2 regions of the Sutcliffiella horikoshii genome follow, and region 1 is predicted to be linked to the other one. Evidence: riboswitches for the same ligand, from Rfam matches in the RefSeq annotation. Region 1 holds a riboswitch; the other holds the start of a gene.
What was found. Region 1 has a riboswitch for thiamine pyrophosphate ahead of tenA (thiaminase II). Riboswitches for the same ligand answer to the same signal wherever they lie in the genome.
Positions count from the first base shown of each region.

Region 1 (23,852 bases):
TAATCTGAAAATCCCTACAATATATTTCCTTCACTTAGACAAGTAAAATAGACGCTGATCCTTTATAGAGGGCCGTACCAATTTGTTGTTTATTTTAGATAAGTATTTGCTTCCATTCATTATATTTTTAAATCGCCAACCCACTTTAAACACTTTCTGCGTTTTATTTGACATGATTTATTTTTCATTAATTCGTCTGTAAGCCAAAATAAGAAGGCTGCTATTAGTGCATGAATGAATAAGAATACATCGAACAAACCAGTTGCCTCTGAGAACCGTGTGTCTATTTTGTAGCCTGAAATCAACATTGGTATTGGTACGAACGTTGCTGCTAAGAAAAGGTGAATGAACAAAGCGACGATTATTCGTTTTGTTCCCATCAGGCTTTTGGTAGCGTAGTCAGATAACATAGAAGATGGTATGCCATAAATAAAAATAATGGGCATCAAATACATGCCAAAGAAAACTCCTATATCTATTCCAATAAAAATGGAATACATCGCAATCATTAATAAACCAGAGATTAAAGCTGCTATGAGTTTTCTTCCAATCATGCTGATCCCTTCTTTTACAATTATTTTTCCATCCAATAGATTTTTCCGATTACCAATAACCCTACAACTTCCCCCATCCTATATGAAAAGGTGCAGTAAAAATCATCTATTAGCCTTCCAACTTCTCGCCCTCTCCGCCAACTCATTCACAAAATCCTGCTTTCCCTCTTGATACATATGATGGTTATCAGGAAACTGCCTTGCTAATTCCAGTTTCAACTCTCCATATGCTTTTGCATCTTCTGGATGTGCCATGAGATACATTTTAAAATCCAGATGTGTTTGTATATGTTCATTGCCGACCTGAAAGATATGTACATGGTGTGTTCTGTGTTGCTTGCCTTTTGGGAAGTACCTCCTCCCTGCTATCCCGTTCTCGCCTTTCGGTTCATACTCCACTTTTCGTAACGCTTCATTGTACCGATCAACCTTTTCAATTTCTTTTACCACAATCAAAATATCAATGATGGGTTTGGCATAACCGATTGCCGGGACAGATGTACTTCCGATATGAAAAATATCTACTAATTCATCTTTTAGGACTTCTTTTAGTAGTTTCTGTTCTTGGTCATATGCGACTTCCCATTCTTTGGTCCATGGTTGAATGTTGGTTTTTCTCAACGTGTCGTTCTCCTTAGTGGTCTATGGGGACAGGCACCGTGACCCGTTTTTTGTTGTCCATTACTTTGACCTTTTCTGTTTGGTTAGTTTGGTGAAACTATCCCACATCCAGTGAATAGTGGTGATAATAATAGATAAGATGAAAACATGAATCCCTTTTGTGAACGTTTCCCCGACTTCCAAAATTACTAACACTATATACGCAGCAGCGAAGAATGTAATAAAGGACAAACCGTATTTTTTCATAAACACCTCCATAGGGACAGGCACCGCGACACATTTTCGCGGTGCATCCCTTCTACCCTTGAGCTTTGGCTTCTTTCTCTTTCAGATAGTTTTCATAAGCCTCTTTGACTGGATCAGGTTTGGGTATATCTTTGGTGATCCTTCTGTGGATGTCGTTTAGGAGATATAGTCCTCTAAATAAGGTGCCGGTGATGATCGCGAATGCGAGTAAACCGCCTGCCACTGGCCCCATCATGAGTAATACACCTCCTAAAATAATGGTCAAAAAAATGGATAGTAATAAGTACAATGGAAAGCCCCCTTTTATTCTATTTCTCTATATTCTTTAAAAGCTTCTTTTTCGTTATCAATTTGTGTAACTGCAAAAATATCACATAGAAAAAAGCAATATTGAAAAATGGTCCTAGACTGCTTGAACTCCAACCTCCATTTCCGTAGTACACAAACATGTCAGCAGGAAATCCAAAATAGATAATCCCATCGGCATCATGTCTGATGCCAATAATAGGAGTAAATGCAATCCCGATCGCTACCACTAGACTCAGAATGAAAATTACCTTTTTGTGACTCATACCATTCTCCTTCCGTCCAATTGATACGATGCTATCTGTTATAATCATATTACATAATGTTACATTATTACCACTGTTAGTAAGAAAGTTTGGAGGGATTCATTTGGCAGATAAAAATAATACAGAATTGATAACCAATGAAGACATTTGGAATGCGATGATTTCTTTACTGAGCGAATACGAATTTCCTACGGACAATGAAACTGCTAATCAAGCTTTTATGGTCTACCATTACTACTCCGAGCTTGAAAGTGGTGGGCATGAGGGTCTATTTAACTGGTGTTCTATGCATATAGAAGCGTTAGGGGTAGACCGTTATTTTGAAGAATTGGTGCGGGCGCTTAAGGAAATTAACGCAACTGAATATGCTTTAATAGAAGAAAAGTATGGCCTGCAGATGTGGAAGCTTTACCAAGCATTAGAAGCTGGTGAGATACCTGAGGAGGAGTTCTATACTGTTATCGAGAATGCCGACAGCGAATATTGGCAGCTTGACGGTAAATTAGGGGAAGTTTTAGAGGTTTATTTTGTGAAGGTGTATAAGGAATTGGGCTGAGGGGACAGGCACGCCGACCCACGTTTTTGTAATTAAGGGGGGATTTTCATTAAATACTTTTGGATGCTAGTTTCGTTAATTCATATGCCGTTTCTGTTTCACTACTATGAAATTTCGCAGTATCCGGAGAAAACTAATTTTTTGTTCTTAGGGACACTTTTTTTTGCTGGATTGGTTGGTTTCTTATCTATGAAAGTTAAGGTCCGCTTTATTATTTTAGTAAACTTCATTACTACTATTGTTTCCGTTTGGTTGGGGGCGGCGTTTATCACTCCTCCAAATGGGTCTTGGTTTAACCCTATTGGGATGAATTACGCGATTGTATTGACTGGAGTTGTTATTTTAGTGGTAGTGTTTATATTTCGTTCTGTTTTTAAGGTGGTTCTATCGAGGGAGTAGAGAGGCCGGTCTATGAGTTACACGTAGGCAGTGGCGAAGGTAAATTCCTTCGCCACTGTTTTTTAGTTGCTGTCTAATTGTCCAATATACTTTTGAGCTAGTTTTTTCGCTTCTTCTATACCCTCTTCTGTTAGATATACGGATTTCGAACGGTTTCCGCCATGAAGAAAATCCTGTTCGCTTAATTGGTTTAATATATCGAAATCGTATCCTTTCCAACTTCGTCGCATTTCTCCTGGAATATTCTTTTCTTCCCATGATGTTAGGTACAGTAATAAAAGTGTTAACTCCTTGATTCTTTCTTCCATAACTAATCAAATCCTTTTTATTTTTATAACTTAATTGTATCCTTTTTCGAATTGTTGATAAACTATCCTCTCTCTCCATAATGGTCAGTAACGGTACCTATCCCGTTACCGCCACGACTCCGACTCCCCCAAAAATGGGTCGAGGAACCTGTCCCCACAACCTATTTTGTAAAGCATGCTTGACATTTCACCAAATGTAAAGTACGCTTTACTTACAACCGATTGTAAAGCTAGCTTTACAAAAATAATTGAGGTGTGGAAAAGTTGAAAAATCGGATTAAAGATCTGCGCAAAGCTGCGAAGATGACCCAAGAGGACCTAGCCGTAAAGGTAGGCGTCTCGAGACAGTCCATCATTGCGATTGAATCGGGAAAGTACAATCCATCACTTGAACTAGCATATAACATTTCAAAGGTATTCGATTGCATCATTGAAGAGGTCTTTATTTTAGAAGAAGGGGGAGAAGAATAATGGAGGTACAAATTGGTGGGTTGGTAGGATTATATGGAGGAGCTGTGATAGGTATATTAGCTTGGTGGTTTGGCCGCCGTATGGCCAAAAAGCAGCGTGGATTGGATGAACTGCATGACCATATTTGGCAAAAGGCCCGGTCCATTTCTTGGTTCTTCACCCTTGCTTCCATTTATTTATTATTTACGTTGATCATGTTCGGTATGGAGTTAAGGCCCGCCATCGTTCTTGCTGTCATTATGGTTGTTCACATGACGAGCTGGGGATTTACAGGCATGATCTTGTCCATCAATATGAATATGTCGGAGCCGTTGAAGCCCTCTAAAGTCAAATTCGGTATTTTCATTGTGGCCTTGTCCGTTATTTGTTTTGGAATCCTATCTATTACTACCGGCAACTGGTGGTTCCTGCTTGCCAGCGTTCCACCAAACACCATTGGGATTATATTTGCATTGACACCGGACAAAAGCAGTGAAGATTTTTGATGAAAAAGCAATAGTTCTTTGTAGGACATCTATGAAAATGACCATTAAAACCGTGGGGTTCTAATGGTCATTTTATTATTGCTTCATCTACCTTCAAGCTCTCCGCAGCCTAAAGTAATACATCCAAGTCTTTGTGATGAATGTACCGAACACGAGAATACAAAGGAAAAACATAATGGTATTGGTATCATGTAACGTCCACGCCTCTTCTTTTCGAAACAGAAAGCCTATGTTTATGCTGGCGATGAACATATACATTAGAACCATCGGTAGGAAGATCACGGTATAAGAGAAGGCGACTTTCTTTGCTTGCTTGAGCTTGTGCGTTTTGTCGCTGTACAAGGCTGGTGGTGTTTCGCCTTCTTCGTATTCCTTGCTCCAGATGGTCCATTTTTGGATGGCACCCTTGGAGCTGAATATATCCTTCCAACCTGCTTGTCTATGAATCTCGAAATAACTATCATTCGATAGATTTTGGTAGTCTGCGCTGTATTTGATATGTTGTGGCTCGCCTTCTCGGAAATAGAAGGTGGTGCCAAGTTTGCTGACGCGGTGGAGGCGATTTCCTTCTGCTGCGTGTTGCTCTAGCCACTTTTCCAGTTTATCAGGCGAGTACATCCAGCCGAATTTGCGGCGTTTAATGATTAGTCCATCTCGTTTTAGTTGTTTTTCTTCTGCTTTCGTAAGGTTTTTCTTATCTAGGGTGTGTTGGGACGAATATGTTGTTTGGTTCTCTTGTGACAGGGATTTGTTTGTTTTCTTTATTTTCCAAACAGAGTAGATCATAAAAAAGTAGAAAGCGGTACTTAGGGCTGAGCCGGTGTAGGTGATGATCCAGAGTGGACTTTCCACTACTTCCACGTTTCCGTCACTTGCAAAAAAGACGGTGGAGAAGAGGGCTATGTTTACCAGCATTGCACCGGTTATGTAGATGAGTATGGCCATGAATGCATAAAAGATATAGTTGTTTCGTTTGATGATGGCGTCGCGACTTGTGGAAGTAGTCACTTCTGCCTGCGGTTTCTCGTTTGCGATCACATACCACTTGCCACTTTGGGTGACTTTTTCCCAGCCGTCATTGCGCATGGTGTTGGAAAGGGTTGCGGGTTTTATTTTGTCGTAGCCGATTCGGTAGGTTACGTCTTTTGGGTTGCCCTTTTCGAAAGTGAAGCGGCGTTTGAAGCGGTTAAGCTGTGTTAGGTGATAGCCTGCTTTTGCCTGGTCGGTAAGCAATTGTTCGGTTTTCTGTACATCGTAGCTCCATAATGGTTTGATGATTGTTTTCATAGGAATTCCCCCTCGTACTTCAATGCGTTTCCGTGAAGCTCCTTCAATCGCTCGATTTCTGCGGTAATCAGCTCTTTGCCGCTATCGGTGATTTCGTACACCGTTTTCCGCTCGGCATCCGCAAACACGGTGATAACTCCATCCTTTTGCATTTTCGTCAGCGTTCCGTAAATGGTTCCAGAGCCCAGGCGGATACGACCGTTAGAGATTTCTTCGACGTGTTTGATGATTCCATAGCCATGGCGCGGTTCTGTCAATGACAGCAATATGTAGAATGCGGTTTCAGTCATGGGTATGTATTTTTTTATGATTTTGGATAGATCCAATATGGTCACCTCTATCTTTCAAGTGTGTCGCGTTGTGACATATGTCGTAGTTTGACTATATCACGGTGCGACATATTTATGCAAGGGGATTTTGGGTGGAGGGGACAGGCACGGTGGCCCAGTTTTTAGTGGTTTAGCTTTTGTGGATAGCTAGAAGATATTTTAAAATAGCATGCAAAAATGGTTGAGGTTTGTCGAATGGTTTTTAGAACTTTTGTTACAATGATGAATTTCAGTTTCTACAAACGTTTGTTTAATTTTTATTATTCTATGAAAGTACTAAAAAATAAAAAAATGCAGGTAATCATTATGATCACCTGCATTTTTCAAACCTCTCTCATTCAAAAAATTATACTAGCCGGTCATAGGACCTTTACTGTACCCTAATGTTACTAAACTATCTACTAAACTCTAACCCGATCCAAAGCAACAGGCCACTTTTCCTGCGTATAAGCCATTGTCCAAAATTGGTGTTCTAATTGTGTGCTCGTTATAAAATGGTCTCGCATACGTTGTTTTTCTTCTTCACCTGCTGTTGATGCACAAGCATCAATTTTGTCCATGAACACTTGTGTGATCGAAGTCACTTCCTCGTTTCCGTAAAACATGATCCATTCATAAAAAGGATGATCAGGTGTTGGCTTCACTTCTTGAATAAGCTTTTTCCCAATTTCCCAATATGTCCAAGGGCAAGGGGCAAGGGCAGCAAGTGTTTCGCCTAGTGTCCCGTTTGCTGCCGCTTCCATCATATGCCGTGTATAGTGGTGGGCAGTCGGAGCAAGTGGTGCTTTTTGTAATTCCTCATAACGCACGCCAGCTACTTCACAAAAATTATTGTGTGGATGCACCTCAGAATTTAACACAAACCCTATTTGTTGTTGAAAAAATGCCATATCTTCCCGGTCGGTGCATTTAGAAACAGCCAGACCATAAATTCTGCAAAAAGTTGATAGATACTCAAAATCTTGCTCTACATAATGAATAAGTGCCTCTTTTGGTACATTTCCTCCCCCGATCCCTTTTACAAACGGATGTTCAAAAATCGCCTGAAAAATGGGATCTGCCTCTCTTCGTAACTGCTCTGAAAACTTCATGTCGTATTCCTCCTCAAAATTAATTAGGAGAATACCCACCTTTTCCCAAAGAAGAAGCAAGCCTAGCTATTTTAACGAAAAAAGCTCCTCTTCCATGGGAAAGAGGAGCATGAGAATATGTACGTACTAAACTCAATGCACCACTTTCCTCCGCTGGTATCACCCAGATCAGGTTCAAAGGGTCCGTCGCGTAAAGCTCCGTCTCAGCCTATTGGCTCCCCTAGTGGATATTCTATATGAATATATTACAATATATAGTTATTTATTCCAAGCGTTTTATATTTTGAAGACAGGGACCTTGAACTAAGTCGGTCGAAGTACCAGCTGCTACTTGACCCTTAATCAACTTGTCCTTTACGAGGGGTACATTATATTGCCCCCTCGCTTTAACGGACCCAATCATGGCTTCAAAATCACCTTAATACAGTCATCTTCTTTTTTGTTAAATATGTCGTATCCATGCGCTGCCTCATCCAAGGACATTTTATGTGTAATGATTTTGGTCGGATCAAGTTTCCCACTCTTAATTTGATCATACAGGTGTGGCATAAAATGACGAGCTGGGGCCTGTCCCATTCTTATATTGATGTTCCTGGTGAAAAACGGTCCTAGCGGGAACATATTGTACAATCCGCCATACACACCTGTAATCTGTAACGTACCTGCTTTTCGCACGGCTTTGGTGGCAATTTGGATCGGGCCAAGTGTTCCGCCTTGAAGTTTCATTTTTTGCTCGACCCATTCTAGCGGGGACTTTTTCCCGTCCATCCCGACGCAGTCGATGACAACGTCGGCTCCGCCTTTTGTCACTTCCTTGAGGGTTTCGCCCATGTCGTCATATTTGGTGAAATCGAAGACTTCTGTTTGCATGTGTTGCTTGGAGTGCTGTAGCCTGTTGCCAATGTAATCGACGGCGATGACTCGTTTGGCACCTTTTTGCCAGGCGAATTGCTGGGCCATGAGTCCTACAGGTCCGCAGCCTAGGACAATGACCGTGTCTCCCTCTTTCACACCTGCATTCACCACGCTCCAGTAGGCAGTTGGCAAGACGTCCGATAAGAGGAGGAGTGATTCATCCTCCAGCTCGCAGTCCTCCGGGATGACAAATGGGGTAAAGTTGCCAAACGGGACGCGCAGGTATTCTGCCTGTCCGCCAGGATGATTTCCGAATTTTTCGGAGTAGCCGAAATATCCTCCGGAGTCATAGTGCGGGTTGGAGTTATCACATTGACTTTCCAGCTCGTGTTCGCAGTAATGGCATCTTCCGCAAGCGACGGTAAATGGGATGACAACGCGGTCACCCTTTTTCACCTTTGTCACGTCCGGTCCCACTTCCTCCACAATCCCCATTGGTTCGTGCCCGATGATATAGCCGATCGGTAATGGGAAATTCCCTTGGTATAGATGAAGATCCGATCCACAGATGGCAGTCGAAGTTATCCTGATAATGACGTCTTCACGGTCCTGAATTTTTGGTGCTTCTACTTTTTTTACCACTACTGTGTTTTTCCCTTGGTAGGTGACTGCTTTCATGATGTTCTCCTTTTGTTATACATATTTTCCGTAGTCCGGAATAGCGATTGATTCAAAATTTTGTACAAGTTTAGTGAGTCCTTGGGCCAGTTCCTCACCTTCCATGGCCGGCCCATGACCAGTGACGGCAACTTGCGGCTTTAACGCTTCCATTTTTTTCACTGATTCCCATGCCGCGTGCCAATCCGTTGTAAAATACCGCGGCGGCCCGCAGACTTCCTGTTGTTGGACAAGCACTTTATACAGCGAGTCCTGCCTTACTGTGACAAACGCATCCCCTGCGATGAGGGTGCGGTCTGACTCGCGAAACAGAGAGACATGTCCCGGCGAGTGACCTGGCGTGTGAATCCAGCGCCAGCCTTCCATACCCGGTACAGTACCGTCAGCAGGGAGTGCATGGACATGCCCGCTGAGATCGGTTGTTTCGTTGGGAAAATAGGAGGACACTTTCGCAACGAGGCCCCCTTCTACACTCGGATCCGGCTCAGGATAATCGCTTTTTCCGGTCAGGTACGGAAGCTCCAGCTCATGCGCATACACCGGAACCTCCCAATGCCGCACCAGCTCCACCGACGCCCCGACATGATCAAAATGACCGTGCGTCAAAATGATTGCTTTCGGGCGGGCACCTTTCCCTAAATGGTTCTCCACCACAGAAAGAATCTCTCTTGCGGACTTCGGCATTCCTGTATCAATCAACACCCAGTCCTCCGAGTTTCCGTAGATGCAAATATTCACCACTTGGTTCGTGTAGTAATACAAATCCAAGGTGACATGTTTCCCACTATGTGCCGAAATCGAGGTCACCGGGATAAATTTATTGTCATCGCTATAGTTCATATCTTGAGACATCTTAAACACTCCTATCCTGTATGTACGTGGATAGTATTTGTTAAGGGGATGGGGGATAAACATTTTTTTTGGAGAGGGGAGTCGAGGGGACAGGCACGATGTCCCATTTTTCTTTAAGTACTGGAACTTTACTCCATTCTAAACGTAATAGAGATATACCGATGTGAAGTTACTTAGGAGGTGGGGGAATGAATTATTACTATAGTGTGGCTTTTACGATTATTCTTTTAATCCTTTTTACGCTAGCAGCTTTTTCAATCGACTTTATCGGCAAGGCTTTACAAAAACGTATAAACCCTAAATACCTTAATACCACAATCATTGTTATCTTGCTTTCATTAATGATAGGCGGAACTTATGCCATCAGTTTACTCGGAAACTGGAAATTCATTGATACTATATTCATCTCCAGCCTGTGTCTGTTTGGGTTAGGTTGGATCACCGGTATCACAAGTAAAGCCAGCACAAACTCTCAAGGAACCATCGCAAAGTTTCTTACCAATAACCATTATGAACATCAATATGAAGCCGCGAGTTCCCCTGAAATGAGTTTATATTTCATTTCTAGTTTGATCTTTTTTGTTGGGAGTTGGGGGATTGCTTTTCTTTTAGCATTTATATAGGTTTTGATATGACCATCAAAACGCAAAGGAAGAAAACGGCGCACATGTGTATTCTGATGAAGAGAATGACTCTATGGTAGTTTACTTAAATGGAGAAAATGTAGTTCAAGGTGAGAAAGCTGAAACTTTCACTGATTTTGACCTAGATAGCGAAGAGGAATAAGAACGTGGCGCGGAGCCTGTCCTCATAATTCAAGAAAGTTAGGTGATACTATGTATTGGAAATTAAGAATTCCTCTTCTCTTGTGTAGTTTTGGAGTTATCTCCGGATTTGTTCAAAGGTTCCCTCACCTCTTTTTTGTGAACATTCCTTATCTCATTAATAGTGCTATTTTTGTCGGCCTAATTGGATTCATCTTTACACTACTAGAGAAGACAAGAGTAAATGAAAAAGAGGTTCACTTTAGTTTGGGTGCTGCGATCATTCTATTTGGTATTACCTTTGACTATTTGATGGTTTAGTGGTGCTAAGGGGACAGGCACGGCGACCCACTTTTTCATCAATCTCGTGCCTATTACCCTTTAACTAAAGCATGATAAATAATGCCTTGCGAACCAAGAATGGGTCACGGTGCCTGTTCCTACAATTTCTCCACTAACTCAAAGTGCTCTACTACAATAACCGTATTATCATCTAATCCATTACCCTCTTGTCTTAACGCATCTTCCCAGCTAACGACGTGGTCTTTGCGAAACTCCTCTATTGAATTAGTGTTTTCTGCTTTCGCAATCCTCTCGTCCACATCTCCAAAACGTATCTCATAATTTTCGGTAATCAAGATGGTACACCTGTGTTTCCCCTGTTGATCATATACCGCTACGTAATCACCTACTTCTGTGGGTGGTTCCTCTGGGGAATCATAATACCAAACCTTTGGTGTACATGTTGCTGTTTTCTCTCCCCTTATGACTTCTAAAACCAATCTATCATCCTGTTCGTCTCTTCCCCATAACGTCATTTTTTTCATTTCTTCCACCCCTAATTTCTCATTCTAATGACATATTCACCGCTTCCAAAGCATGGATGTAAGCCGTGTCAAATAGAGGAACATCTGAATCTTCCGGTTTTACCAATAATCCAATTTCGGTACAGCCTAAGATAGTCCCTTTGGCACCAGATTCGATTAAGCCATGGATAACTTTTTTATAGTAATCTCTTGATTTTTCTTGAATCTTACCCAAACATAACTCTTCATAAATGACTTTGTTTATAATCTCTCTTTCCTGTTCACTTGGTACAATAACTTTTATGCCGTTCATCTCCAAACGTGATTTATAAAAGTCTTGTTCCATTGTGTACCTTGTGCCTAGTAATCCAACCGAATTAATTCCTTTCTCTTTAATTTGTGCTGCGGTTGCATCTGCGATATGCAATAGGGGGATAGTTATTTTTGATTGGATCTCATTTACAACTTTGTGCATCGTATTGGTACAAATGACAATAAAGTCCGCTCCCCCCAATTCTAAAGAACGCGCAGCATCACCTAACACTTCCCCGGCCTTATCCCAGGCGCCTCCTGATTGGTACCGTTCTATTTCATGAAAATCGACACTGTATAATAGACATTTCGCTGAATGTAATCCCCCCAATCTTCTCTTAACCTCTTGATTGATTATCCGATAATACTCCACAGAAGATTCCCAACTCATTCCGCCAATAAGACCAATAACCTTCATTTTATCTCCTCCATTATCCTTGTTGTTCCTGTTCCTTATTAACTTCGCTAACCTGTAAACAAACCCTTTATACAAATAAAAAACCGGCAGGCGCCGGCTTTTTTGTTAATATCAGCTCTTTTGAGCATTCATTGCTTCCCATTCTTCTTTACTAGGACCATATACCCCAGGAACTTTCAAGTCTGCCTGTCTCATAAGGACCGTCAATTGACCGCGGTGATGTACCTGATGTTGGATAAGCAGACGAAAAACAGCCTGAAGTGGCATGTCTCCACCAAATAAATTAACCATTTTATTCATCGTTTCATCTGTAATTTGTTCAGAAAATGCTTGTGTAAAGCGCTGACTTACTGTTTTGTAAGTCTCGCTGATTTCAGCAGCAGATTTTGGGGTCTCTTTTTGAAGATCAGGAACCTCAAATTTTATACCAACTTGGGCAGGAAAGTAGTAAGCGGACCCTGTAATATGCCAAGCAAGGCTTCCAACACTGTATAATCCTGGGGAAACTTCCTGATTCAACGATTCATCAGTCAGCACATCCAACACTTTTTGGGTAACAGCGGCTTCTTGTTTCCATTCATTTAAGAAATCATTAACTGACATAAACATTTCATCCCCTCCTAATAATTGGGCAAATCCTTCTATTTTAATATGCCCTTCACGTAATTTTACCACATTCTGCTAACCATTCGCTTCTCTCAATGCTTACAATGCAAAATGAGCTCAAGTACTTGCTAAAACCATTGTGAACATCGGCTTCTTGCTGATCCTTGGTGCGTTATCCATAGCGTTTGCTATTTCATTTGGGATCGGCGACAGAGATTTCGCCAAACGAAACCTGGAGCGTTTTGAGAAGAAAATTGAAAAAGACCAAAACACGCCAAATACACCGAAAAAGTATGATAACAATGACTTTAACGGACCTAAAATTTAATATCAAAAAATGGACGCCAGGTGACGAACCTGGCGTTTTTTCTTTCCTGAGATAAAACCATATCTATTTTCAGCTCCACCTTGAATATTCAGATGGCTCTTCCTCTTAATTCCATTATGAGATAGGCCGCAAGATAGCTACTCAACATAAAAATGCAGGTGATCAAAGTAATCACCTGCATTTTACTTATTCTTGGTAAGAGCTAAATACGCGCTGAAAACGGGCCACGGTGTCTGTCCCCTCAGCCCTTTACTCCATTCCATCCACAATACTCTTCATCATCGCTTCATCCATTGGACCGATAATTTTTTTCTGAATGATTCCATCTTCATCGATGGCGTAGCTGGTGGGGATGGTGAAGGCTTGGTATTGCATGCCGATGTCGCCGGCTTCATCAAGTGGGATGGCGAAGGTGAGCTCGTAGTCTTCTACAAAGCTGTTGATTGCCTCTTCCCCTTTATCCATATTGGTGAGATTCACAGCGATGACCTCGACTTCTTCGTGGTTTTCTTCGTAGAAACTTTGCATATGTGGCATTTCTGCTTTACATGGCGGACACCAGGTCGCCCAGAAATTCAAGATGACCTTTTTGCCTCTGTAATCTGAGAGCTTTAATTCCTCCCCTTCGAGTGTCGTCAAAGTAAAATCAGGGGCTTGGTTCCCTTCCTGCACTTCTCCTAAATCTACTCCCGGGATGCTTTCATCTTTTGTGACATCCACACTTGTTGCCTCACTATTTTCCTCTGAAGCTGGTTTCTCCCACACGTTCACGAAAATGATTGCTACAGCGAGCAAAATGATGGCAATCGATAAAAGGTTCTTATTCACTTCCTATACTCCTCCTTTGCATCCATAAATGTCTACTCATTAGGATGTTTAAAAAAACAAAAATCAAACCCAATATTTTACCTGTATCTCCTCCATGAAAATAAACAATAGACATAGGCATCTCCAAGAATAGCTTTGGGTGGATGACTATGTAACTAAACTTCCAAATGACAAAATAGAGAAAGATATTGTCCCAAAAGAAAGAAGAAATCGTCCTTCCAGTTACAAGTGTATAAACAACAGGCAGCAACATTAATGCGATAACCATGACCATCAAACTTACAGAAATCGTCATGCTCCCGAAGGTAATGTAACTCACTCCGGCTCTCCCTCGTCATGAATCCTATTTATCAAAAGTTCCACTTTGATTGCAGGCAAAACGGATTGGATCATCCCACAATTTTTCATCACCAAGGAGGAGATCTTTTCACGTTGGCCAAGTGTCAGCTCATCCTTAGAAAAGATATTCGCTGTTATCGTGATCCTTTCGATCCGATTAGCCTGACTCGGGTTCCGAATAGAATCTGCTTCCATTTCTAACTTTTCATAGCTTACTCTTTTCTTTTCCAGGATTGTCTTAAGCAAGGTCCCACCGCACCCAATAAGGGATGAGATCAAAAGCTCATAGGGTCTGACCCCAACACCTGGTGTGGGTGATATGACCAATTGACTTGATGTCAGGTCTGCGATTACCCGGTCCGCTTCTATTAAAAATTTCATCTACTGATTCCCCCTTTACCATCAAGTATGGAATCAGTTTGTTAAGGGTTTATTAAGAAATTCAGCTTATTTATTGGCCGACAAATTTGTAGCCCATTCCCCTGACCGTTTGAATATAGTCCTTTGGCGTATACATCTTTATTTTCTCGCGTAAATGCTTGATATGGACATCAATGGTTCTATCCGACACCATTTTTTCATGATGCTCGTAGATGGAATTTAAGATTTGCTCCCTGGTCAGCACCTGATCCGAATTTTGCATAAAAAAATGTAAAAGCTTAAATTCAAACTTGGTGAGATTCAGCGGACTGCCATTGATTAAAGCTTCCCCTTTAGCGGGCTTTAGTGTAAAACCAGTAAAGCTGAGCTTCCCGCAGCGGGCCGCCGTCCTTCTTAGAACCGCTTCTATTCGCATCATCAATTCTGCGGGGCGGAACGGCTTGACCACATAATCATCCGCACCCAGCTTGAAGCCTTTGATTATGTCTCCTTCTTCCGCTTTTGCTGAGATAATGATGATCGGCATCAAGCTTTTCAAATCATCTCGAACCCATCTGCAGATTTCTTCCCCGCTAATTTTAGGAAGAGAAAGGTCTAATAGGAGGATACACGGGTCCAGTTTCGGAATCATTTTCTTCGCCCTATTCCCATCTGGAGCCTCGAGCACCTCATACCCCTCCTTTTCCAGATTGGTTCTAAGGAGCTTGCGTATCTCTTGATCATTCTCTACAATCAACACCGTTTTACCAATCAATTTCTCTTGTATCACCGTACTCACTCATTTCGTCATGTCATTGCGGAAATAAATTATAAATAGAAAGCCATGCACTTATTTTCTGCATCTGGCCTGTTAAAACAAGAAAACCAAGGGCGATCATGACCACGCCATTAATGAAGGACAGCTTGGATAGGTACCTGTTGATCTTCCTGACTACCTTTAAAGAATAAACAAGTACCAGTGAAATCACCAGAAAAGGAATCGCCATCCCGATCGAGTAGAATCCTAATAGCATGATCCCCTGATTCAACGTCTCGGTGGAACTTGCCAACAGTAAAATCGAGGATAACGCGAGACTCACACACGGAGACCAACCACTCGCAAACGCCATTCCCAAGAGGACAGAACCAAACATACTCTTTGATTTATTACTGTACTCAAACTTCTTTTCTTTCATAAGAAATTTAAATTTTAAGAACCCCGCCATCTGCAATCCAAAAATGATAATCAACAATCCTGCTACTTGCATCAAAGCAATTCTATATTCCATTAACAGCTTCCCCACAAAGCTCGCAGAAGCACCTAAGGAAATGAAAATAATACTAAAGCCGATAATAAAGCCAATCGAGCGCAAAAACACCTTCTTCCGATCCACCAACATTTTTTTATCCGCCATCTTACCACCTGTCAAATGCGTTAGGTATGCAGGTAACAACGGAAAAACGCACGGCGAAAAAAAAGACAAAGTCCCCGCAAACAACGAAAAAATAACACCAACATCACTCATCCCACTCACTCCTTTACATCCATTATGAAGTGCGAATATTAATGTTCTGTTAAGAAATGCGAGGAAAATGGGTGGGTTGAGGGGACAGGCACGATGACCCAGTTTTCCCACCACTCCTCCACAAGTGGGTCACGGTGCCTGTCCCTACGGTTCACCTATCTTATAATTTCATCTTGCACCACTACTATGTAATACTATATACTAGTAATAAGTAATACAGAGTACATGAATTGAGGGATAGATTTGGATAATATTACGGAAATGCTGAAGGGAGTGCTGGAGGGTTGTGTGCTGGAGATTATCAGCCGCGGCGAAACGTACGGCTATGAGATTACGCAACAACTGCGGACACTAGGCTTCACAGATGTGGTGGAAGGCACTGTTTATACGATTACGATGCGCCTTGAGAAAAACAACCTGGTGAACATCGAGAAAAAGCCGTCCACCATGGGACCGCCGAGAAAATTTTACACACTTAATGCAGCAGGCCAAGAGCACCTTAAAACGTTTTGGGGAAAATGGGAATTCGTTTCAAGCAAAATAAACGAACTTAAAACAAAAGACTTATCAAAAGGAGAGATACTATGAGCTTTCTAGAGAAAATCATCGGAAGTTTAAACGATAAAAAGGAATGGAGAGAAATGGAGGCGCGCGCGAAAGCACTTCCTACTGAGTACCGCAACGCATACTATGCGATCCAAAAGTATATGTGGACCGCTGGCGGGCCGACTGACTGGAAGGAATGCAGTCGAATATTCGGTGGCATTCTAGAACTTTTCGAGCAAGGCGCAGCAGAAGGCAAAAAAGTAACAGACCTCACAGGAGAAGACGTGGCAGCTTTCTGCGATGAGTTAGTGAAGGATACGGAAACTTATAAAGACAAGTATCGGAAGAAGTTGAACGATACGGTTAACCGGGGTTGAGGGGAGGGCTGAGGGGACAGGCACGGTGACCCGCTTTTTCACAAGTCATCGCGCCTTTCGCTCGACCCTAATCTAACTTAAAATTCAAATACCTGGCGCAATTCAATCTGGCCTTCCCCATATCCTTGAGGATCCGGCATTCGCATCGCCCACTTTACAGCCTCTTCCTTCGACTCCACATCAATTAAAATAAAACCCGCAACCAGGTTGTTCGGTTCAGGGAAAGGCCCCTCCGTCACTACTGGCTCCCCACCTGGCTCTGGGAAAGAAATGCGCATTCCGTTTGAGCTTGGGTGTAGTCCTTTCGCCATCACTCGCACGCCCGCCTCTACTAATTCTTCATTGTATTTCGACATAGCTGCATTCAGCTCGGAATTCGGTCGGTTTCCACCTTCCGAATTTGTTGATGCTTTGACGATTAGCATGAATAACATTTATATTTCCTCCTTTTATTGTTCACCTGTTTTATGCCACTTAAATTCCTCGTGTTTAAACACGTTCGTATCCCTGGGATATCCGTGATAATATAGCTCGTTTCCGTCTTTATCATAGGCAGTAGGATTCAAAAAGTCTATTTGTTCACTGAATGGAAACAAGAAAGAAATCCGCTCTCCCTTCTTTATTTCTTTTCTCTCAATATTGGGTTCTACACCAACCTCTATGTATGCAACTTCCTCATCGTTCGATACAACGCTTATAAAACTACCAGCATCTTTTTCGTAGTTAAAGCTAGCCCCGCCAACTGTTTGAATTTCATCTGTACTGTATGGAATGTACATAGATGCCCTACTGCTAAAAAACACCCCAGATTTTTGGGTCAAAACTGTTCGATACTCCTGTTCCACATCACTTTTAAACAAAAATACATCCGTAGACCCTATTTCGTACTGATCCATCAACTCCGCATCTTTCGTAAGAAATGCATGACTCTTTGCAGCACTTAATGCTGTAAATCTATAGCCGCTAAGGAAGGCCAGCAATAGGATTATGAGAAGTAAAGGTATAATAACTTTCAATATTTTCATCATCAAATCCTCCTTGTTGGTACAATTTTATGTAGGTATGTTCTCATCATTCATCAACAAGAACGATCGACCGCCCCATGTGAGCCGTGGAACCACGCACCCCGCCCCATTTTCCAAAGTAAAACACATAAAAAACCACTCCTCTGACTTTGTATACGCAGTGAGGGAGTGGAATGTTTCATTCTGATAGATTAATAATATGGATACGGCGGATATGGGTAAGGCTGGTATGGATAGTACGGATATGGTCTTGGTGTTAATAGCGCTCCGGCTGCCAAACCAGTTACAAATGGAAGACCGAAACCAATACCACCAAAGCCAAAGCCTGGACGGCCGAACCCTAGACCCGGACGGACACCAAAGCCAGAACCGAATCCACCTAAACCAAAGCCCGGGCGACCAATGATTCTTCTTTGATCATTATAATTAAAGTTCACTAGACTACACTCCCTCAAGTTTCTCCCTACCATCCTATTCAAGGGACAGGAGTCTATAAACTTGTACCTAGAAAGATGTGCGGATGCCTAGTGGGCTGGGTTTAGGGGACAGTCCCCTAAGTACCAATATTTAAGGAGTATTTAAGGTTTAGTTAAGCTTCTATTAACGTTTCTTCTATACAATAAATAAGGTTCGTTAAAAATGAGGGTTGGGGGCAGATGAGGGAAAAGCGATGAAATTAGTTAAATTAGTATCAGGCCTTATGTGTGGGCTAATTATTTTTAGTCTGTATGTTATGTACGAAAAAAAATCAACGGAAGCGTTCTATCAGAAGAATTGGGGATATCAACTGCTACAAATTGAGACCCTCCATCAAAAGTATGGCTTAACAGGAAAAAAAGTAAAAATTGCATTAATAGATACCGGAGTATCCCCATCCTTACATATCAATGTTGTAAAAGGCATAAATGTCCTAGATGACTCCAGTAACTTCCAAGATGATCATGGTCATGGTACACATTTAGCAGGTGTTTTAGGCTCCAAACAATTGGGAATTGCCCCTGATTCAGAGCTCTATATTGTAAAAGCTTTGGATGACAATCTTCAGGGAGATATCTCCAACATTGTCAAATCGATAGAATGGTCCATCTCGCAAAAGGTTGATATCATCCTGATGCCTTTTGGCACGTTTAATGATTCTGCCGATTTAAAGAAAGCAATTGATTTAGCTGTCTCCCATAAAATCATCGTTGTTTCATCGGTTGGCAATTACGGGCTGCAGGAGAATGCTGACATCACCTATCCCGCTAAGTACGACAATGTCATTGCGGTAGGTGCACTGAATAATGAAGGGGAATTATGGAAGGGGACAACCTTGGGGGAGGAATTGGATTTCTTACTTCCAGGTCAATACATTAACAGCTACTCCCTGTCAGGCGATTTCCTGTTAAGTAGCGGGACCTCCCTTTCCTCTGCCTATATGGCTGGAGTGCTGGCTCTCTACCTTGAGAAAAATAAAAAGGAAGAATTTGATTTTGATAAGTTGTTAGAGGAACTGAAAAATCAAAGTAAACAAATGGAAGGGTTTCATATCGTTGATCCGGTTCAACTACTAATTAAATGAAGGAGACAAAAAAGAATGAAAAAATGTATACTTTTATTATTATCACTTGTGCTAATCTTTTCTACGATTAGTCCATCTATTTCATCAGCCATCGAAAAAGAAGAAGGGACAGTCTCTCAAAAAATACTCGATGAAGTTAGTGCCACTACTGATGTTGATGTCTCTGATGTGAATTTACAAACCTTTGAAAAGGATTTTGATTTTTTATTACAGGATCAGGTTTTCCGTCAATTTGAAGAACATCTGTTACTGACAGGGCAAGATGTAGACAATTTAGAAACATCTGTCCAAGGACAATGGGTCCCAATTGCAGCAGCGGCCATTCGGTTATTAACTTCTAAAGTTGGCAGGGAAGGGATGAAAAAGGGCTGGGCTTTAGCAAGACCGTATGTGGATAAGGCGATCAAAGCTCCAAATACCTACATCCTCGAAGGTGCCGGTGGAGGCGGAAGAATAATTCAAGTCCGTTTAAGAAAAACTGGAGCCGTCGTTTTCAGATTAGACTATTTCCCTATCAAAACGGGCGGTCCGAATGTATTACATTACCACATTCCACCTAACTTAAAAAATCATTATAAAGTATTCTAACTAAAGGAGTGAAGCAAACATGCTTTTTGATAACAACTATCACCTGCATGCAGGCTACTACAAGGACGGTCACGATCTGGAAGCCATCTTCTTGAAAGTGGAAAGCCAAAACGTATGGTGCATGTTTTTTGAAAATGATTTTTACCAACTGAATCTCCCACAAGATCCCTACCCAACCCTAAAAAATTTCGGCCTACTGGTAGGAATCTACTCCCTAAAAACAGAACACCTAACCGAACAAAAGGCTTCCGAATTGCTCGAAGAATTTTTAAAAGAACATAAATTGATTTAGGAAGTGGGTCGGTGGTTTGAGGGGACAGGCACGCCGACCCATTTTTCTTATTTTACGTTCTTCCATCTCCACACCGCCGCACTGAAGATGATCAAAGACATGACCAATACTATCATTGATGAAACAAAATAACCTTCTACCAGATAATTCAACCCAAACCATTGCGGTAAGAGTAACATTGCTATAGGAATGGCCCAAGTAAAATCAACGGTAGTTTCCACAGAGTCAATGTAAGCAGTCAAAGCAGCGATTCCTGAAGTTAACGCCCAAAAAATTGCGTAAAACACCAACACACCCTTACTTTCTGCTTTATAAGCGAATCCAAAGCAGATTATCCAGACAGTTAAGTGGACGGTAGTTACAAGAAAGTTTTTAAGAGTTGCCGGACTATCTATAGAATCGAGTAAGTTTAATGCTACTCCAAAGGCTATATTTAGTATGGGTAAAATTAAACACGCAAGAATTTTGTAGTTCATGGATATCTCCCAGTTTTTCTTAAAGCCGTAGCTGACAACTAACATGAAAATACCACTTATAAGAATCACAACAATTGTTAGAAATGACATATTTATCCTCCTCTTACCCTTTTGTGTAATTTTACACTATTAGTGGATAATTCACCATCTAATTATTTTTGAGATAAGTATACTTCGCCATCGTTTCCTATCCTGATATACCGTGCGAAATTGGTTGAAAAATCACGAATGCTTTTCACTCCTTATACCACAATACAGAATTTCTTTTTGAACAAACGATTGTTTAAATATCGCTATTTCAACATATTGTATAAAAACAAAAAAATACCCAGAGATCTAATCTCTGAGCATTTTTACTTCTTCGTTCCCCTAACCGCTACTGTATGATATCCTCGTGAATCCGGACCCCTCATAAGAGAAACGTCTTTAAACCCTGCATTCCTCATATGCAAAATGACTTGATTTTCAGCAATATCCCTTATCCCTTCCCAAATTTCATCTTTTTTTCCGTCAGAAAAAGTAAGGACGAAAACGCCTTCAAATTTTAAAACCCTGTAGATTTCCGAGATTGTCTTATCTATTTCTGTCCAAAAATAAATGGTTTGGATGCTGAAAATCTTGTGGAAACCTTCATTCTGAAACGGCAAGTTATTGAGATTTGCTTGCACTAGTTTTACTCTCTTTTCCCTTATTGCTCGTTTGTTTCGGATATTTGCAGATCGAATGACTGTTGGAGAAATGTCCAAACCGACTATTTCTTCTGCCAAATCTTTTTCTGAAATTAGTTTGATCGCATAACCAGCACCGCAACCTAACTCTAGTAGTCTTTCCCCTTTTTGGACATCCATTAGCTCTAATGACCAGTCCGTTTCCGTTTTGTGCTGTTTTACCATTTTCTCACCGATAAATGTACCAATTAATCCTTTGGGTGTTTTATAATGACCATCTATAAATTGTCTTGCTTTTGTTAAGAAACTCATATATCTCTCCTCACTCATCCCGGTTATCGACTATCAAACATCCCTCTCCCAGTCTCCATATCTATCGGCAAGGAAGAATGTTCATGGGTTATGAGCCAAGTCTCATTTACTTTTTTCAACCCAAATGTAAAACGGTTGGTGATTTGACGAAGTTTCTCTTCAGATTTTCCGCTATACGCAGCGAAGGTAACCGCACAATGAACAAATGCAAGATTCATATTTTCCTCAATGGTTACATCACAAAAATCCACTTTCAGTAATTCGCCTTCCTCCCTCATCCCTCCAAACCAATTCACTACATTTTCTCTCCATAAAGTAATACCCTTACTCTCCCACTTTCCCCAGCAATCATAAATATGTACATTCTTATCATAGATAGCTAGAAAGCTCTCCACATCTTTTTCATAAATGGCCCGTTTGTAATTTTCCAGAATGCCCTCCACATTACTCACACCCAACATAGCGTCAGCTCCTTGTAAATTTTATGAAAAATTTAAAATTATCCGTATAATTATTATATCTTGTAACGTCTTTATAGTGTAAGCACTTTAGGAGGGAACTAATATGGAACAGGCAAGTACCATTAGCAAGGGTTTTGTGGAAGACGCGCGGAAACTAAGAAATGAATTTGAAGATATAGTTTCTGTTTATTCAACAGATTTGTGGAATTATTGTAAGTATGTCACTGGTTCTCCTTGGGATGGAGAAGATCTTTTTCAAGAGACGATGATAAAGGCATTTGGGTTGCTTCCAGAGCGTTGGGGTGATATTACGGATAAGAAATATTATCTTTTTAGAGTGGCAACAAATACGTGGCTTGATCAGTGCAGGAAGCAAAAAAGGGAAATAGGGACGTTAGATGAAACACCTGAAGCGAATCTCGATTTCTCCGATCATCTAAGACTAGAAGAAATCTTGACAGCATTGGAATCAAATTTGACCCCAAAGCAAACAGCTGCATTTCTCCTTTTGGACATTTTTCAATTTAACGCAGAAGAAATAGCTGGGATTGTCCATAGTACGCCAGGCGGTGTCTATTCAGCTGTGCAGCGTGCGAGAAGGAAAATAGCGTCTTTGGACTTTTCACAATCCAAAATGAAAGGAAAATCACCTAGCCAAAATCCAACGATTCAAGCATACTTACAAGCTTTTAATAATGGAGATTTAGATAGCATGCTGAGACTGTTTAGTGATCAAGCACAAAACGAAGCGTTCTTCGGGTTCCAGGAATTTTCTAAATCCGAAATGCTGAAAGGCTCGCTAAAATTCGGGTTACCTGGCCATACCGCTCAAGAATTCATTCTATGGAATAAACCCGTCATTATCGTGTTAGCCAATGGTGAAATTCATGACATACAAATGCAAGAAATCGAAAACGGAAAAATAGTAAGCCACAAAAGCTACTTCTTCAGAAAGGAGTTTATTATAGCAGCTGCTGAAGAGCTTGGATTAAAAGCACAGTTGGTTAAGCCGCCTGTAAACTGGGAGTGATTTTTGAGGGGGTGGGCCGAGGGGACAGGCACGACGGCCCATTTTCCCATCTCCCTCTCCCCTTTAATTCCTCTATTTCTCACCAATCCTATAATCAACCCTCAAAAAAGGCACCCCAAAGATCTTCATTTTATGCTCAGCAGTGAGCACTCCTCTACTCTGCTCTCTAATAATGAAGTACTCCGATAGCGGCAGCTTGAAGATTGTCTTCCCAACCGCTAAATAAATGCCTGAATCCCCATCACCTTCACTCGAGAGAACCAACCTACCATCCACAGCATCAAGCTGCAAAATGCCAATCATACTAGAAAAAGGAAGTGGAAGTGCTATATTCATATAGGTTCTACCCTCCGTCTCATGCTGTGAATAAATCGCCACAAATACCGTGTTGTTTTCCACCTTACGAATCCAGGCACGAGGACTTTTTCTCCCATCAAGCTCTGGATCTACAGCACGAATCGTATACGTCATTTCAGTAGGTTTACTGGAGATAGGCAGATTTAATTGTTGCATTTGCGTGCTAATCCATTTGTAGCACCAAGCTAGTGGTTTAAACCAAGTTGACCATTTTACAGATGCAACTAGTTGATAACGATCTGTTTGTTCATAAAATTGAACGATGGTATCAGGGAAACATTTTACATCTACAAAATCACTAAGATCCCCTACTAATCCTGGTCGCGGCTCACCTGCTCCTTTTAACTTCCCTCGAATTTGACTCACAGGAAAATCCCATACAGCTTGGTTCGTTTGAGACGGCGCCATCACCCAGCCAAGAACCCCTAACAATCCGAAGACCACACAATTAAAAAAGCCATGGAAAACCAGCATAAAATCTATGCTGACAAACCAGCTTCCAAACGCACTATTGGCCGCATAAAACAAGGAAAAGATGATGGTGATGCCAAGCGCACTATAAGAGAGC
Region 1 covers NZ_CP082918.1:532,290-556,141, reverse strand. The annotation lists gene K7887_RS03030 (hypothetical protein) at 120-590, opposite strand; gene K7887_RS03025 (GrpB family protein) at 657-1,175, opposite strand; gene K7887_RS03020 (hypothetical protein) at 1,236-1,421, opposite strand; gene K7887_RS03015 (hypothetical protein) at 1,474-1,710, opposite strand; gene K7887_RS03010 (hypothetical protein) at 1,730-1,993, opposite strand; gene K7887_RS03005 (DMP19 family protein) at 2,097-2,549, shown strand; gene K7887_RS03000 (DUF6429 family protein) at 3,011-3,256, opposite strand; gene K7887_RS02995 (helix-turn-helix transcriptional regulator) at 3,521-3,727, shown strand; gene K7887_RS02990 (hypothetical protein) at 3,727-4,212, shown strand; gene K7887_RS02985 (DUF2812 domain-containing protein) at 4,306-5,499, opposite strand; gene K7887_RS02980 (PadR family transcriptional regulator) at 5,496-5,789, opposite strand; gene tenA (thiaminase II) at 6,230-6,919, opposite strand; TPP riboswitch at 7,048-7,151, opposite strand; gene K7887_RS02970 (zinc-dependent alcohol dehydrogenase) at 7,319-8,452, opposite strand; gene K7887_RS02965 (MBL fold metallo-hydrolase) at 8,468-9,304, opposite strand; gene K7887_RS02960 (hypothetical protein) at 9,493-9,927, shown strand; gene K7887_RS02955 (hypothetical protein) at 10,141-10,389, shown strand; gene K7887_RS02950 (ASCH domain-containing protein) at 10,509-10,895, opposite strand; gene K7887_RS02945 (aspartate/glutamate racemase family protein) at 10,915-11,604, opposite strand; gene K7887_RS02940 (DinB family protein) at 11,716-12,213, opposite strand; gene K7887_RS02935 (hypothetical protein) at 12,350-12,538, shown strand; gene K7887_RS02930 (redoxin domain-containing protein) at 12,788-13,366, opposite strand; gene K7887_RS02925 (hypothetical protein) at 13,359-13,685, opposite strand; gene K7887_RS02920 (OsmC family protein) at 13,682-14,086, opposite strand; gene K7887_RS02915 (response regulator transcription factor) at 14,157-14,855, opposite strand; gene K7887_RS02910 (cytochrome c biogenesis CcdA family protein) at 14,878-15,591, opposite strand; gene K7887_RS02905 (PadR family transcriptional regulator) at 15,835-16,179, shown strand; gene K7887_RS02900 (DUF1048 domain-containing protein) at 16,176-16,514, shown strand; gene K7887_RS02895 (YciI family protein) at 16,592-16,948, opposite strand; gene K7887_RS02890 (hypothetical protein) at 16,964-17,542, opposite strand; gene K7887_RS02885 (spore coat protein) at 17,731-18,009, opposite strand; gene K7887_RS02880 (S8 family serine peptidase) at 18,210-19,100, shown strand; gene K7887_RS02875 (hypothetical protein) at 19,116-19,688, shown strand; gene K7887_RS02870 (DUF3986 family protein) at 19,708-19,980, shown strand; gene K7887_RS02865 (hypothetical protein) at 20,028-20,546, opposite strand; gene K7887_RS02860 (class I SAM-dependent methyltransferase) at 20,810-21,436, opposite strand; gene K7887_RS02855 (YybH family protein) at 21,460-21,897, opposite strand; gene K7887_RS02850 (RNA polymerase sigma factor) at 22,001-22,927, shown strand; gene K7887_RS02845 (YndJ family protein) at 23,000-23,852, opposite strand, start outside.

Region 2 (8,856 bases), 610 kb from region 1:
CCTGCCTCTTAATCTCTCCTTACTCCTCATATCAATAAGGTTTCCATCCTTTACTGTCCAAATGGTGTCAGCAAACTCGGTAACAATGTTCTCATCATGTGTAACCATCAAGATAGCGACGCCTGCTTCCTTTAATGCTTCCAACCATTCCAGCATGGCAAATGTGTTTCTACTGTCCTGGCCAAATGTCGGTTCATCCAATAGAAGAATACTCGGCTGATGGATGACAGCAGCCGCTACGCTCAGCCTGCGCTTTTGGCCAACGGATAATTGGTATGGATGGTGATGACGCACGTGGTCCAATTGGAAAAGTCTCAGCATTTCCTCTACCTTTTCCAATACCAATCCTTCGTCCATTTTCTTTAGGCGCAGTGTATAAGCAACTTCCGCTTCCACAGATTTGGTTACAAATTGGAATTCAGGGTTCTGGAAAACGAAAGTTACCTTGTCAGTGGGGATATTTATGACCTTTTCCCCATTAATTTCGAGGGTTCCTTCTGTCTTTAACAACTTCATTAACGATTCCAGCAATGTGCTTTTTCCAGCCCCATTTTCCCCTACCACGGAAATCCATTCTCCCTTACGAATTTCCGCTTCCTCCACATAAATCTTTTTCTCTTTCCCACGAAAGCCTGAATAACCGTTTACTTTTAACACCGTTTCAGCCTCCATGTTAAGCATGGAGAAGGGTTTTCTGTTTTTCAAATAATTCTCCCAAGCACCTGGGTACCATATTCCATATTGGTTTAAATGAGAAAGCGAGGTTTTAAAGACATCTTGCGTCTTACCATCAGCAATTATATTTCCAGCGTCATCCAACACAATGATCCTTTCCACAAAATCAAGCAGCTGCTCCACTTTATGCTCCACGATGATGACGGTTTTATCATCTGCCACTTTCTTAATGGTATCCCATACTTCCCTGGTACCTTCTGGATCTAATAACGCGGTCGGTTCATCCAAAAAGAGTACATCTGGCTCCATCGCGAGGACAGAAGCAATGGCAAGCCGCTGCTTCATCCCTCCTGAGAGTTGCTGGATTTTCATGTGGAAATTCGGTAAGTCCAACCCCACCAAATCAAGGGCTTCTACAATCCGTCTTCCCATCTTCTCTCTTGGAACGGCGAGGTTTTCCAGTAAAAACGCAAGTTCTTCATCCACATAGGGCATACAAAACTGTGCATCCGGGTCTTGGAAGACATATCCCCATGAATTGGGCAAAAGCTGCTCTTTCACAATCATCGGCACTTCCACCACTTTGGGAATGAGTCCTGCCAACACTTGAATAAGAGTCGATTTCCCGCTTCCGGAGGGGCCAAGGATCAATACCTTTTCCCCTTTTCTAATCTCGAAGGATAAGTCTTCAAAGATTTTATCGCCACCTGGATATTTCAGTCTTAAATGGTCTAATCGTATGATTGTTTCCATTCTCTTACCTCCTATTGCCTTAAGGAGTCATAATCCTCCTTGCTCACCGGTCTTAAAAGACTTGTGACTCCCGTTGCCTCTAGCGCTTTTACCAAAACATAAGCAAGTACTCCCGCTAAAAGGACCGCTCCGATCAAACGGAAAGATATTAGCAATGTGACATTCCACCATACATAATCAAACAGGTATCCTCTAAAAAGGTCCAATAGAAGCGAACCTACACCTGCTGCGGCACCTGCAAGAGATGCGACAAGCACATCAAACCGCTTATAGCGGAAAGCCATGAATACCATTTCAGCAAAAAGCCCTTGTACGACACCATATATCAACACCATCAATCCATATTCAGACCCTACCAAGAATTCACCTGATGCGGCTGCCACTTCCGCCAGAAAAGCGACACCGGCTTTTCTGATCAGTAGATAAGCAACCGTTGCAGCAATGAACCACATGCCATATGTCAGCTCTTGAAGCTGCAATCCGAATGGAGCTAGCACGTTATAAACCGGGGCCCAAATTTTATAAACAACCCCAAACACCAATGCAATAATGACCGTCACCAATATATCTGTAAGCTTTAATCCTTTGTTCATATTAATTCCCCCTAAGCCTTCACTGCGGCTTCAGATACCGGCCACTTTTCCAAAGTGTAGGCCATTTCCCAGAAGGAATATTCATACTGACTGCTGATGATGAAATATTCAAGCCTTCTGGCTTTCTCTTCCTCGGTTGCCTTGTCTGCCAATTCATCCAATCTATTGATCTGCTCTTCCACAAGCTCCTTGAACCATTCTCCACCATATGCTGCAATCCATTCTTGATAGATCGGTTCCGCTGGAGTGCAATCTTTTAATCTCTCACCAATTTCATAATATAACCAGTAGCAAGGAAGCAGGGCTGCAATCACTTCTCCCAACCCACCGGTCAATACAGCACGATACATATGGGAAGTATAAGCGTGTGCGGTCGGAGCTGCCTGGAATGCCGCCTTCTCTGCCTCTGTCACCCCAAGGCGTTTTGAAAAATTTTCGTGCAAGGATAATTCCGCTTCATATGTACCTTGTGCATGTGCTGCTAGTCTTGCTGTCGTTTGTAAATCAAAAGCCTTTGCTCCGGCATATGCTTGAACTTTTGCAAAATGGCTTAAATAATAGGCATCCTGCAGTACATAATATTTAAACGACTCCAATGATAAAGTTCCATCTGCTATCCCTTTTACAAATGGGTGATGGAAGCTCGCCTCCCAAATGTAATCCGCTTTCTCTCTTACCAACTGTGAAAATTTCATTCTCCATTCCTCCTAAAAATGTTAGTAAATGCAAAAAACCACCTTCCTCGCTTGCGCAAAGAAGGTGGTGAATACACTAATACAGCTGAACTTTTAAATGAAAAGTGTCTCGACCCCACTTCCCTACGCTGGTGTTAACCAGATCAGGTTCTAAGAGTCTTGAAGTCACACTTCAATCTCAGCCTTATAAAGGCACCCCTAGTGGTAGATTCGTATATAGTTGTCGGAAAGCAATTTCTGATACCTATGTTAATTTGCTTTTTCTATTTTGTCAAAGAATAATTTTACACAGAAGCGGAATTTTCCAATCCTTCCGCTGACTCTTCCTCTTCTGTAGCGTGTTTAGGCAAGGTGAACATATAGAAAACCCCAACAAACAATAAGCAGCCGCCTACAAGAAGGTGAAGCCCTTCCACTGAAAGGATTTTTTGAAAAGTCAACGCAATGACTCCGAGAGTAATAGACTGAGACAACATCATCAATGGCGTAATCCAGCCCTGTACCCTGCCCATCATTTTAGGATCTACAATCCTAGGCAGCCATCCCCCAATTCCAATGTTGACAAAAGGCAGGCCAAGACCAATTAAAGCAGTGAATGCCAAATAGTAATACATATCCGGGCTATATCCACTAGCCACGACAAAAGCACCAGAGACACCCAAACCAATGATGACCATTTGATATAGTTTCAGCTTCTTCGCCATCATCGAGGCAATAATGCTTCCAATCAAAACCGAGATGCCAAATACTACTCCCATCACCATCATGAACTGCTCGTAGTCTGTTGGAGCAAGTTTGTATTTAAGTATATATGCCGGCATGACGGAAAGCCCCCCGTTTACGATCCCAAAAACAAAGAAACCAATGATAAGGTAGACCAACAAAGGATTTTTTATAATATAAAGCATTCCATCTTTAAAATCATTCGCTACAAACCTGACATTAAGTTGCGTCCATTTGTGTCGGCCATTCGGAAGGACCACCTCTTCTTCCAATTTACAAGCCCTAATTAAAACAGCGCTCACCATATAAGTGACAAAGCATACAAATATAGCACCTTGAAGGCCTACCGTCCAGTAGATAAAAATTCCTAACGCATTGCCAAACAGCATGAACAAACTGCTTGTCATCTGATTTAGTCCTGCTGCCACTGTATATTCATCCTTTGTAAGGATTCCTTGGATGATTGCAGCCTGGGCAGGATGGAAAAATTTCGATACAGCACTTCTTAAGAACAACAACCCGAATACGAGCGGCATCCAATCAATATATATAGCCCCCATAAGTGCCAACGACAAAATGGCACAAATCAGATCACTGTAAACAGCAATCTTCTGTCGATCCATTCTATCTGCTAGTACTCCTACCAGAAAGAAGACAGCAAGTGTAGGCAAAGAATACATTAATTCCGTCAATGCTGCATAAAATGGCTGATCTGAATATCTGTCCAACAAATACAGCATCAGAGCTGCGATACCAACGATACTTCCCATTGTCGACGTAAAAGACGACCAGAACAGCAAACTGTAATTCGGTTTCTTGAATATGGCAATCATATTTTTCATCACTTGTCCTCCACTATTCATTATCTAAAATAAGTTTAACTTCTTTAGAAATTGCCCGTAACCGACTGTCGGTTCTATTTTTCTCGGTCTGGAGATGGAGAACAAGCAACAAAACAATTGCATAACCCAAGTTATCACTGAAATATACATGTAGTTGTGCATAGAAAGATTAAAGGAGGTTTTATATGGACTCATTTGACAAGCAGCGGCATATGGAGGAGCTGAGACAGTTTCAAGATTGGTTTGAATCGAATAAACAAAAAGAGCCCTACCCCTTATACCCTAATTATGGAAAAATAACAAAATATCAAGAAATACCAATCAACTTTCCGGAACAGCGACAGTTACAGCAGCCTGGTTTGGAAAAATATATGGTTCCAAAGCCCATTATTGAAAATCCAAATTATAAGGGCAGTGGAAAGCTGAAGGGAAAGGTTGCACTCATTACTGCCGGGGATAGCGGGATAGGTGCAGCGACAGCGATTTCTTATGCAAAAGAAGGTGCAGATCTAGCCATCTCCTATCTTGATGAACATGAAGATGCGAACCGAACAAAATCTCGGATTGAAGAGCTGGGGCAACGATGTATCCTTATGCCTGGGGATTTAAGAGAGAAGAAACAATGTGTGGCAATTGTAGAACAAACAATCCAAGCTTTCGGAAAGTTGGATATTCTGGTGAATCATGTGGGAATACAATTCCAACAACTAAGTTTGCTTGATATAACCGATGAACAGTTTGACGACACGTTTAAGGTGAATATTTATTCCCATTTCTATACAACCAGAGCTGCATTGCCTTACTTAAAAACCGGCAGTTCCATCATTAATACCGCCTCCGTAGTCGCTTATGCGGGGGAAAAACAGTTGATTGATTATACTGCTACCAAGGCAGCGAATGTCGGGTTTACACGTGCGCTTGCCAATAGTATCGTTGACCAAGGTATCCGCGTAAATGCCGTCGCACCTGGAAGAACTTGGACACCACTAATTCCTGCAAGTTTTTCTTCCGATCAAGTAGCAGTGTTTGGTGCATATAACCCCATGAAGCGGGCAGCTCAACCATTTGAATTAGCCCCCACTTATGTTTATCTCGCATCAGATGACTCCCGATTCGTTACAGGGCAAGTCCTGCATGTAAATGGAGGAGAGTTTACGGCTTCTTGATAGAGGAATAGAGATGTTTCTCTAAACCTCACTTTGATCAAATATTTCTAAGGAGTGAATCCTTTTGAGCTACGAATTTAACCCTGAAGTCAAACTATTGTTAATCAATCAATCGGATACAAAAGTCCAAATGGTTTACCAACCAAATAAATGGCCCATGCCCAAAATTGGACCGCGCCCTCCGTACTACACAGAACCAATATATGAAGCGGAATATCCTGTTATATAGCTCCAGGGACCATAATGAAAGCCCCCTTTATGATTAGGGGGCTTTACCAAAAGTTAAGCTAATAACTTCTCTAATACAGTATTCTCATTTTCGTTTAAAAGGTTCTTCTGAATAATGGCGTCCACCTTTTTATTCATATATCCTTCCAGCAATTCTGCTTCTCCTTTATCTCCAACTAATATTATTTTCTCCCACTGCTTATCCGCTGCCTTTTTATCAAGCTTGCTGCCAAGGCTCTTTACCCACCTCTTCTGATTCGCATTGATGCGATCTTCGTAATGGTCCACCTGGCTCGCCGTTTTAATGGCTCCGCTTCCCATACTAGAACTGTGATGTGATGGACCTTGATGCATTCTCCAATCATCTATTTCCAAATCAAATTCCATCGACTCACTTTCTTCTAACAGGGCAAAAATTGATGTAAGAATTTTGATTTCATTCTGTTGCATAAGAACAAACCCAGTTAAAGGGTATGCCTGATACATTTTTTGAAGCTCATCGAGTACAGGATATTCCTCCCAATAAAAGTTGGTCGGCACAGAGACCTGTAATTCAAAAGTCTCCCATAGTCCGCTATCAGCAGATGCAAAGATGATTAGGCCTCTCGGCATTTTCCGTTCCATACCTTCTACATACTTTTCAACATTCTCACGAATGGAACGCAATCTCTTTAACTCTTCCATACTGCTAGCTTCTATATATTCCTCTAATCGATTGAACCCATTCTTCAATGCTATCTTCCATTCGCCACCTTGCTGGTCTGGATGACTGCGATCGGTGTGCAAATATAAGCTTAGTACCTTGTCTGGTTTAGTAAATCTCATGTTTGAAAGTTTCTCCATCGTCTTATGATAGGTCACAAAATCCCTCCATTAAACTTTTGGTTTAATAGTCTTTATCACAAAATTGAATGGTCTAAACATATAAAAACCACCTTCCTCATTTATTAGGGGAAGGTGGTTACTGTTAGTCATCGTCATCTCGGTCTTTCTTCTTGCCACGCTCTTTCTCTTTTTCTTCCTTTTTCTTATTTTCTTTTTTCTTATTCTCTTCTCTTTTCTTTTCATCTTTCTTCTTTTGCTCTTTTTTGCTTTGCTGCTCTTGCGCCTGCTTTTTCTCTTCCTTCTTCGCAAAATCTTTCTTTTTCTGCAAGCTTGCTGGAAGGTTGAGCGATTCTACCGGCTCTCCTTCAAGTGCTTCACTTACAACCTGTTGGAAGACTTTCGCTGAAGGGCTTCCCGCACCAGAGATGATTGGAAGAACGTTGTCAGCAGATTCTTTATCAAACCCAATCCAGAATGCCCCAACAATTTGGGGAGTGAAACCAACAAACCACTGATTGGAAGTGGCGCCATGGTTATTATCAGCTGTTTGAGTAGAACCTGTTTTTCCGGCAACTTCCCGTCCATCAATGATTGCGTTCTTCCCACTTCCTTCTTCGACAACGCCTTTGAGCATAAAGTTCATTTTTTGAACAGCTTCTTCGGAAAAGACACGTTCCTTTTCTTCCTCAAAAGAAGCCACTTCTTTTCCTGTTACTGTTTCTATCTTAACGATTCCATGCGATTCAATAATTTCCCCGTTGTTTGCATAGACGGAGTACGCTTCGGCCATATGTTTCGGGGAAACGCCATGAAATCCGCCCAATGCTATATTTCCGAGCGTACGATCTTCTTTTTCATCCACCGGCAAGTATAGCTTTTTCGCTGCGTCCATGCCTTTTTGAATCCCCATATCATACAGCAGGGAAACCGCAGGAATGTTATAAGAATTCAACACTGCATCATACATAGAAACTTCACCACGGAAATCCAACGTATGATTTTGTGGCTTGTAATCACCAAATTCAGTAGGGGAATCATTTAACATGTCATACACATCATATCCCTCTTCAAGGGCAGGTGTATAAACAAGTAACGGTTTTGCTGTTGATCCAGGCGGCTTCTTAAGCTTGGATGCACGGTTAAAATCACGGAACTGATAATCCCGGCCACCTATCATCCCTAGAATTCCACCTGTTTTCGGGTCAAGCAGAACCCCACTGCTTTGCGCCACCTCTCCGGACTTACCGGTAGGAAAATTCGCTGGATCTGCATACACTTTTTCAAGTGCTTCCTGCACCTTGGGTTCGAGCGTCGTATAAATACGATATCCTCCAGCAAGGAGTTCACTCTCACTGATGCCATACATTCTTTCTGCCTCATCAATAATGTAATCCGTAAAGCTTGGGTATTTCCCTTTATGAGGATCAACATGACGCGTTTCAAGTTTTAATTCCTCTTTTTTTGCCGCTTCCACTTCTTCAGCCGTAATGAATCCTTGTTGGTGCATGAGTGATAGCACCAAGTTTCTGCGCTGAATGGAGCGCTCCTCATTATTTAATGGGGAAAGCGCAGATGGAGCTTTGATTAACCCTGCCAATGTTGCAGACTCGGCAAGTGTCAGATCTTTCGGGTCTTTTGCAAAATAAACCGCGGCTGCCCGCTTAATTCCCCATGCACCTTCACCAAAGTAGATTTGATTAAGATACAGGCTTATGATTTGATCCTTTGAGTAGGATTTTTCCACTTTTTTTGCTAAGAAGAATTCGTCCGCTTTTCGTTTTAATGTCTTATCATGAGATAAAAAGACGTTTTTGGCCAGTTGTTGGGTAATCGTACTTCCACCCTGCACATAGCCCCCAGCTTTAACATTTGTTGTAAGGGCACGTAAAGTCCCTACAAAGTCAAACCCGTCATGCTCATAAAATCGCTGATCTTCTACGGCTACAACCGCCTGTTTCATCACTTCCGGAATTTCATCAGATGGTACACCTTCTATCTGATTGGAGGTAATCCTGCTAGCGACTTCCCCACCCCTATCATAAAGTACCGATGATTGCGGTAATGGATCTGTCAGCGCACTGACGTCCCTTGTATTAATATATAATTGCATTCCAAGCAATATAATTAGAGCCAGTAACCCCGCAATAAGAAGTACCGCTCTCAAACTTACTTTTCGTTTAGACTTACTTGCTCTTTCAGCCATAAGAACCCCCTATATGCAACAAAACTAATAATAGGTATTCGAATGCCACCCGCTCTTTTTTAGGGTGACATGCATAAACAAAGATTGGCCACATTAAAATATGTAAAAGCCATTCATCTTTGTTGATAATACCATTCCTCAACGTTAAACACT
Region 2 covers NZ_CP082918.1:1,147,488-1,156,343, reverse strand. The annotation lists gene K7887_RS05980 (ABC transporter ATP-binding protein) at 1-1,428, opposite strand, end outside; gene K7887_RS05975 (ECF transporter S component) at 1,440-2,021, opposite strand; gene tenA (thiaminase II) at 2,033-2,716, opposite strand; TPP riboswitch at 2,820-2,926, opposite strand; gene K7887_RS05965 (MFS transporter) at 3,001-4,281, opposite strand; gene K7887_RS05960 (SDR family oxidoreductase) at 4,467-5,447, shown strand; gene K7887_RS05955 (VLRF1 family aeRF1-type release factor) at 5,730-6,536, opposite strand; gene K7887_RS05950 (transglycosylase domain-containing protein) at 6,643-8,703, opposite strand.
Region 2: linked by a shared signal. The riboswitch ahead of tenA (thiaminase II) and the one ahead of tenA (thiaminase II) in region 1 are both predicted to bind thiamine pyrophosphate.